DNA from 2 places in the Paenibacillus sp. FSL R5-0908 genome. Region 1 is predicted to be linked to the other one. Evidence: riboswitches for the same ligand, from Rfam matches in the RefSeq annotation. Region 1 holds a riboswitch; the other holds the start of a gene.
What was found. A riboswitch is a leader RNA that binds a small molecule or an ion and turns the genes downstream of it on or off. The one in region 1 is predicted to bind cyclic di-AMP.
Positions count from the first base shown of each region.

Region 2: another riboswitch for cyclic di-AMP. It lies ahead of MKZ09_RS00190 (3D domain-containing protein); the one in region 1 lies ahead of MKZ09_RS12090 (KamA family radical SAM protein).

Region 1 is NZ_JBBOUV010000001.1:2,785,820-2,790,242, forward strand. Features, by position in the region: gene MKZ09_RS12085 (helix-turn-helix transcriptional regulator) at 1-457, opposite strand, end outside; gene MKZ09_RS12090 (KamA family radical SAM protein) at 590-1,765, opposite strand; cyclic di-AMP (ydaO/yuaA leader) riboswitch at 1,898-2,041, opposite strand; gene MKZ09_RS12095 (helix-turn-helix domain-containing protein) at 2,090-3,757, opposite strand; gene MKZ09_RS12100 (ABC transporter substrate-binding protein) at 3,897-4,423, opposite strand, start outside.
Region 2 is NZ_JBBOUV010000001.1:40,450-44,872, reverse strand. Features, by position in the region: gene rsmA (16S rRNA (adenine(1518)-N(6)/adenine(1519)-N(6))-dimethyltransferase RsmA) at 1-448, opposite strand, end outside; gene rnmV (ribonuclease M5) at 445-996, opposite strand; gene MKZ09_RS00190 (3D domain-containing protein) at 1,173-2,339, opposite strand; cyclic di-AMP (ydaO/yuaA leader) riboswitch at 2,625-2,854, opposite strand; gene MKZ09_RS00185 (TatD family hydrolase) at 3,053-3,823, opposite strand; gene MKZ09_RS00180 (HD domain-containing protein) at 3,875-4,423, opposite strand, start outside.

The DNA of each region.
Region 1 (4,423 bases):
GTTCATTTTTTACACTGATGTAATCAAAACGGACAACATTTCGTTCTGCTATAGCCGCACGTAAAAGAGGAAGTGCGTCAGGATCCGTACGCCGGGTTTCAAGATCCACCGCGAGACTAGAGGTCTGTGGCTCCGTTCCAATCGTTTGCAGCCGTTCAATGGTTCCTTGCGCATGCTCATCTTCAAACACGGAAGAGAGACTGTTAAGTACAGTAATCAGAGAAGTGATATCATACGAACGGAGCAGGCTTTTATCCATTTTATATCCGTCCATGATGCCATATCCACCTTTAGTTCCCTGATACGATACGACCGGGATGCCAGCGGCACAAATCACATCAATATCCCTATAGATTGTTCGCTGGGAAACCTGAAACTCTTCAGCCAGCTTGGAGGCAGATAAAACTTCGTGGTTCAATAGCTTGTAGATCATAGAAATCAATCGTTCCAATTTCATATGTGCATTCCCACCCATTAGTCCATTTCGTGTTACAGCGTGATTATAGCATAGATTTTTCCGGGCTAATTTTGGGAGGGAGGAGTTTTGTTGTTGGTGATGAAGAAATATCCTATGACAGAGTCGATTAATCTATTTACAGATTAAATCCGCAGGCTCGCCTGATAAATCATTAACAGAAATAATAGCATCGTTTTTTTTCACAGGTGGGGTCCAATATTGCTCATTCCCAGGCAGCTCATCGAACCATTCGGCGTCCTTTGGACAATCTAGAATCATAAATTTTCCGTATTCCTGATCTCTGGATTGATGGTATTTGAGATAGGCTTTCCCGTTATCAATGGCGAGAATTTCTATTTTTCCTGAGGTGTGGCTCATGGATAAGCGTACTCTTTTGCCAAGTCCTGAGGTTCTGGCTTTGGCTTCTTCTACAATTTGATAGACTTGCTCGAGCGGTAATACGAAATCCCGGTTTCCGGCAACAGGCCGGTTCACAAAGAAATAGTAGGGTGTAACGCCAGCCCATGAAAGCCGGTCCAATAGTTCCCCTAAAATAACGGGATCATCGTTGATGCCTTTGAGGATGGGAGTCTGATTTACGACAATTGCCCCTGCGTTGTGGAGAGCTTTAAATGCTTTTTTGGCTTCAGGTGTGATTTCACGAGGATGATTGATGTGCGCCATAACATAGATTCGTTTGTCTTCGGTAGAGTAAGTACGAATCAGCTCCAGCAGCTCTTCGTCTTCAGAGATCCGCATCGGATTAAATACGGGTATCTTCGAACCTAGTCTAATGATTTTAACATGCTCAATGCTTCTTAGATTTTCAATAATGGATCTTAGCTTCGGTGTGGAGAGAATTAAACTGTCCCCGCCCGTAAGAAGTACGTTGTTAATCTCCGGATTCTTTGCGATATACTCCAAGCCCGGAGAGACATCAGCCATCGCCTCTTTCACGTCATTTCGGAACAGACGCTTACGGAAACAGTAGCGGCAATAAGCCCCGCAGACCTCGGATACAATCAGCAGTGCAGTGGTTCTATACTTGTGCTGACAACCAGGTACCACATAATTCGTGTCCTCATCGGAGGCGTCCCAGCGCCCATACTCCAGTAGTTCACCTTCGTTAGGAATAACCAGCTTACGGATGGGATCTTCTGGATCATCCCAGTTAATCAAAGACAGATAGTAGTCATTTACACGAAAAACAAACTTGTCCGTAATTTCTTTCAGATTCTCTTTTTCCAGCTCAGACAACATAGTTATTTTGTTAATATCCGTGAAGTACTTTACCTTTTGCACGTACATCTCTCCTTTGTCTCGTAGTGTGAGAAATGAGGGAGCCTTAGTGTCAAAAGCCAATCTACTGCCAGCAGGGTCCAAAAAAAGTACAAAAAGAGACCCTTAGCAAGGGTCTCTGGTTATGTAAATAACATGAAAAGCAGACCCATCCACTGCTGACGAGGTTAGCTGACGGACTCGGGTAAGATGGTACCCTACATTCTAATGCTCAATGATTCGCCCCAATTAACTGGTTCCCCCGCTTTTCAACTGTAAAAGTTGGAAATTAAGCGTAGATAAAGTATACCCTATGAAGTTTTGAAAAGTCAAAAGAGAATCCTAGATTCACCTTCAATTGCTAGCGCTACTTCCGCCGAGTAGTTTAGGCAACAGCGTTAGCAGCTTCTCCCGGGTTAACGCATCACTGGAGTTCCATTTGCTTCCGTCGAGCAGATAAACATGTCCCTGACGTACTGCCGGGAGACTGTTCCAAAGTGAACTGTCTAGTAGTCGTTCCATTGCAGCTCGCGAGTCTTTGCGTTCCGGAATGAACATGAAGATATGATCTCCGGCGTAGGCAGGCAGTCGTGTTGGATCCACTTCGGCGAACCCTAACTCTTCGTCCAATATGGCCTGAATCTCTTCGGTCGGTTGTAAACCACATGGGGCATAAAGCGCAGTGGAGAATCCGGACATTCCCATAGCATATAGATGATCTCCATGATCATAGACCAAAGCAGAGGCGGTTTCTCCAACTTGGAGAGTTGTCGAGTAAAGCTGCTGCCACATGGCTGCGTTTTTGATTGTGAATGACTCCAGCCATGCTTCCGCTTCGCGCTGTTTACCTAGCCAACTGCCTAATGTCCGCATTCGGTTGTCGAGAGGCGCAAATGAATCAAAGGTGAGTGTCGGAGCGATACCAGAAACTGCTCTGTAGGCTCTTTCATCACTATTTGCCAAAATGATCAAATCTGGGTTTAGGGAAGCGGTCAACTGCGGGTCCAGTGGAAACCCGACGTTGGCGAGCTTCTTAAGCCGATGCTTATAGACGCTGTTCCGGGCGAACGCTTCATCTCCACCGATAGGCTTTACACCTAACGCGAGAAGGTCGCCAAGTGTTTCGCCATGATAGACAATACGTTTCGCTCGCTCTGGAATCTCCACCTCATGACCCGTCCAATCCTTGACGGTAAGCTTACGACCTTGCTGATGTGCATATTGTCCGGGTGTAACTCCGGTTTTTTGCCGAAAGCGGCGGCTGAAATAGTATTCATCCGAGAAGCCGACCAGTCTGGCGATTTCCCGCAGTGGTTCAGACGATTCCTGCAGGAATCGTTTGGAATGATTAATTCGCAGATCCGTCAGGTATTCAAGCGGCTTTTTACCTGTAAGCTGTTGAAAGATCGGTGTATACTGCCAGATGGATATCCCCGCCTGTTCAGCCAACTGCTTCACGGTGATACTCTCTGTATAATGCTCCTGAATGAATGTTATGGTCTTTTCTACGGATTCCGTAGGACTTGGCAGGTGTTTGGAAGGGTAATTATGCTCAAAAAGTAGCAGCAGCAATTCTTGGAATTTTAATTGTCGCTTGAATTGTTGTACATCATCGGTATTATTCCTGTTCATGAGCAGCTCTTCGACTAGTCGGATTACCTTGGTGAACGGGTGCACAATTAACTCCCGTCTGCCGGAAAGCAGTTCTCCAGAATATCGTTTAGGATGCTTGGTTGTATAAATTGCTGTAAAGGTGATGAGGTAATAATACAACGTCAGCTCCTGGTTGTTCGTACTATAGGAGATTCCAGGAGATAGTAGATAACATTTATCCGTACTTAGTATCACGCTTTGATTATCGAGGTTCAATTGTCCGTTCCCTCCAGTAAATATGAGAAGGGTATAGTCCTGGGTTGTACGCGTTATTGAGCTTGAATCGGCAGCTTGAATCATCAGTTCGGCCTCGTTTAGCTGAAATAACAGAGAGTGGAGTGGGGGGCAGGACGATGATGTATGCAGCATGGGTTCAGCCTCCGTTCATTTGGTGAGAATGATTATCAATGAATTCATTGTATATAAAAAAAAGAAGCATATCAACAGCTGTTGACATGCTTCTTGCAGTTTTTTATCAGCCTTGTGTTAAACACTTCATCTCGGAAGGTTATTTCATATTCAATAGCTGTGGAATTTCGCCAAGCAGCCATTCTCTTGTTGTCGCATCACTTGAAGTCTTCATGATGTCTTGTGTATAGACATATCCGTTCTTGACGGCAGGAAGGCTCTTCCAGATAGGGCTCTTTAATAGATTCTCTGTGGATTGTTTTGCTTCTTCTGCCACTGGAGTCAAGATGAATATCCGGTCTCCGGCATATTCTTTCAGGACTTCCATGGATACTTCCTGGAACCCTTTACCTTCATCAAGTATCTTTTGAATAGCTGGGGTTGCCTTGAAGCCATTCTCCCCATAGAGTACCTGTGAAAGTCCGGTTGCTGCCATTATAAACAGTCTGTCTCCTGGATAATAAGTGAAGACCGCAGCGGTTTCGCCTTCTTTCATGCCTGCGGATTTCAATAGCTTCCACATGTTCTCTTCAGCGGTTTTATACTGCGCAAGCCATGCTTCTGCTTCAGTCGTTTTACCAACAATTCCACCAATGTCCAGCATACGTTCCTGGAGTGGGGCAAAGG
Region 2 (4,423 bases), 2.7 Mb from region 1:
CAAGGGGAAGCTTCTCTTCGAGCAGCTTCATCAGAATCGGAGTAGTCACATAATAAGGCAGGTTAGCAACCACACTGACCTTGTTCACAGTGGTGAAATCTTCCTTGAACATTTCCTGCAAGTTCACATTGAGGACATCATCGTTACGAACCTTAACATGGGGATAGGGGGAAAGTACGTCTTTTAATATTGGAATCAGTCTACGGTCAATCTCTACGGCAGTTACAGCACCCGCTGTTAGTGCCAGACGCTCCGTCAGCGCTCCAATTCCCGGCCCGATCTCCAGCGCCCCAGAATCGCTATCTAGTCCAGCAGCGTCTACAATCTTGTCCAAAATATTTTGATCAATCAAAAAATTCTGTCCCAGGCTTTTCTTGAACTTGAATCCATAACGTTGAATAATCTCTTTGGTCCGTTTTGGAGTCGAAATTTCCTCTCTACCACTCATGAAGTAATGCCTCCCTGATCAATTTGGGCGAGAGCCCCGGCAAATTCCTCCCGCGTAATCCCAAACATCGCCAGCCGCTTGTACAGCTGTTTGCCGTTACAATATCCGATTCCAAGCAAATTACCAAGCGCCATACGTCTTTCAGCAGCCCGAGGGTGTACAAGCATTCCAGCGGCCATAAGATCATCAATACCAATCAAAGCAGGTGCTCCTTCAAAAGAGGTATGTACATTACGCAGCGCATGACGAATCGCCTCTGGCGATGCATTCTCTACACCGATATCCCCTTTTCGAGTTGCGTCCTTCTCTGGAATAAAAGCATGCTTACAGCCCGGCACCTTCGCTGAAACGATTTTACGAATTCGCTCCCCAGCATGGTCCGGGTCCGTAAGAATAATAACCCCTCTACGTTCCATAGCAAGCGCGATCTTAGCAATTACAGTCCGGTTTACAGCAGAGCCGCCTGTCTCAATGGTATCCGCTTCTACAGCACGCTTAATGGCTACGGTATCGCTTTTGCCTTCAACGACGATTAATTCCTTAATCATATTTCTTGACTCCTTCCAAAAAAAGCAAAAAGAAGAGGATTCGCTCCTCTTCTTTTGGTTAAAGAATGTATAAGTGATGAGCGGTTGCTCTGCGATCAACGAAATGATCATCCAGCGTTCCTTAACGGTTATCATCACTATAGCTTATCAAAGGATTTTTTGCAAAAGCTTCAGTTCTAGTTAAGCTCTGGTTTCACAGGTCCAATCACATAAACGGTACGTGATTTACGGCCGAAATTACGAGCATGGCTCAGGGAATCATAATAGACATCCACTTTATTGCCTTTAATGGCACCGCCAGTATCCTCTGCACGGCGGAATCCAAGCCCATCGATATAAACCCACCAGCCAATAGGAATTACATTCGGATCTACTGCAATTGTACGACCTTCCGTTACGCGTGTTCCGGAGGCAGTTTTAGTACCTATCCCTGGCTCTTCTGACGAATAAGCTGTCATGGAGACGTTCTTAATCATCTTCTTGTACTCAAAATCTACGCCAGCCTTGCTTGTGACGTTCTTAGTCTTAGCGCTAACTTTAGTCGTTTTGGAGGTAGTGCTTGATTTGGAAGTTGTTGTAGCTTTAGCAACTACAGTAGGCTTAGGAAGTGCTTTAGTACCAACGGCAATGATCTTATCTTTTGTTACCGTTTGTACTTCCTTGCCGATCATGCGCATAGAGGCCAGTTCTCCGTCTTGATAGATCTTTTCAATATGCTGAACCATGACGCCTGGTTTGCCTGCCTGTGCCACTCTAACTGTTCCCACAGTAAGGGAGGGATCTGCTGTCTTAATAACACGGAAAGGTAAGTTAGTTGTTCGCTGTACCGTTTGCTTGTTGATACGAACGATCTTAATCTCCATGTCAGCAGAGATGGTGGTGTCTAACGAAGGAAAAATCTTATCATAGCCTTCTAGGTTGATACCCAGTTTGTCAATCGCTTGACCGATAGTGTCTTCGGTCGTATATAACGTTTTTGTTGCTCCGTCCGCAGTAAGGCTAAATTTCTGCGCACGATTGATAACGACACGGTCACCGTCTTTTATTTCATCACTCAGACCTAAAGATAATTCATCATGCGGCTGCAGCGAAATTTGCTCTTTCTCCAACACATCACCTAGAAGTGCTTCTCGCGTTTCAAGTGTCTGTGTTTGCCCGTCTATTACTAAAACTAATTGTTTGTTACTTTGACCGTGTACGTACAGCAGAATTAACAGCGCGATTGCGATTGAAATCACACCTGCAAGTAAAAGTACGCGAGTATTTACTTGCTCCCACCGTAATGCGAAAGACCTGCTGGATGACTGCGAATCATGGGATACCTCTGGTTGGAATAAGCCCATTCTCTCCATCCTCCTTACATAGCCTCGTCGTCAATTTGTATATCATGAGGACTGAATTTCTTTGACGAAACTATTTGAGATTGTCACAGGATACGCACGTATTAACTTAGCGTCTCCTGCTCATGGATCGCCTGCTCGGCACAGCTACTCCCACACCTGTTATATAACAGTATGCGGGCAACATTCAGTTTATTCAAAAATAAAGAAGCCTAAAAAGAGTTCTCTTGAGGACTCTTTCGTGGCTTCTCCGATGTCAGAATACGCGGGAATGTTTGTGCACGAGGTTGCCTCTCTTACTTGCGCTTACGGGGTTAGCTGTCGGGTTCGGACGAAAGAGAGACGCCCTATTTCAGGTCACCCGCTCACGGCGGTTGCCCTTAAATTCACCCCAAAGACCACGTGAAGAAATCAAATATTGTTCTGCGGCAATTCCTAGTCGTATTCAAGATACAGGCATGCGGCAGTCCAATATTGGTTCCCCCGTTCTCCATACGGAGACTCAGCGAGACGATCCATGAATCAATGGCTGTCACAATAACAACAGCTCACATCACTGAAAAGATGATATCCTGTTTTGATGCATGTTGTAAAGGACGATTCAACCACGTTTACGCAAATATATGGTTAAAATATTGTAATAATCAGCCGTTTTTATATTAAAAAAGTTTAATATATCGGCTATTCTCTATTTTTCACCCATTTTACTCCTGTTTTCAGACAATCCCAAATCGTTCCAGTGCGTTCGCATACGTAATTTTAGCCAATTCTTCCCATGTTAACCCTTTAATTTCAGCCGCAGCCTCTGCTACTAACTTCACATGAGCACTCTCATTTCGCTTGCCTCGGAAGGGGTGTGGAGTCAAATATGGAGCGTCTGTTTCGATCAATAATCGGTCCAATGGCGTCTGTGCAAGCACCTCTTTAGGCACTCTGGCATTTTTGAACGTGATCGGTCCTCCAAATGACAAATGAAATCCAAGGTCTAGGCACATTTTTGCTGTTTCCCAGCTGCCTGAGAACGAATGCATTACGCCACCAATTTCATTTGCTTTTTCCTCCCGTAAAATCCGTACGACATCTTCATGAGCATCACGGTCATGTATACAGATTGGCATTTTTAGTTCACGGGCTAGTCCAATTTGTTTGCGGAAGACCTCCTGCTGTACATCCTTGGGAGAGGTATCCCAATAATAATCCAACCCAATCTCTCCGATGGCCACCACTTTCTCATGGCTGCAAAGAGAGGCGATCCAATCGAGGTCGCCCTCTTTCATATCAATCGCATCCTGTGGATGCCAGCCCACCGCTGCATAAATATAATCATAAGATTCAGCCAGCTTCATCGTTGAAGGGATCGTTTCCCGGTTAAATCCAATATTGATCATCTTGCTGACTCCGGCCTCTACTGCACGAGCTATAACTTCCTCGCGATCCTCGTCGAATTGAGGCGCATCTAGATGTGTATGTGTGTCGAACAGATACATTTTAAAGCTCACTCCTTGTTGTTTTTATCAATAGTTCCATAAATATTTGTATTATTTTGCAAAAATCTCTGCTACAGAAGAGGGCAAGCGTGTAAGGGCTTTTTTCAGCTTATCCTGCGGAAAATATAGGTGATATCTGCCACGATGAATTCCGCTTATTGAGCGCACAATATCCGATACCTCTGAAATTTCCCGCAATTGCTCATTCCGATCAAGCAGTAAAATTTGATTATTGTCGAAGGCTGCTCCTGGACGGAACACATCATAAGGCAAATCTGTCGGATAATCAATCTCTAAGTCATATTCTGGGTTAAGTCCCGCTCCCGCAAAACTGCTGCGGATTTCCGCAATCATATCTGTATCCAAATTCTCGATCTCTACATATTTATACAGTTTACGATGAATAAAACGGGTACACAAGTCGCTTAATAACTCATCTTCTTCAAGTGTCCATTGCATAAAAGCAGTCTGTACCAGTGCCTCATCAAGCATTAAATATTGCTTCACTGTTACTTCTCCTCGAAAGAGATCTTCCAGCGGAGCGATCATAAAGCGAAATTTGTACCCCTCTTGGAACAATTCTTTAGCTCTACGGAAGAT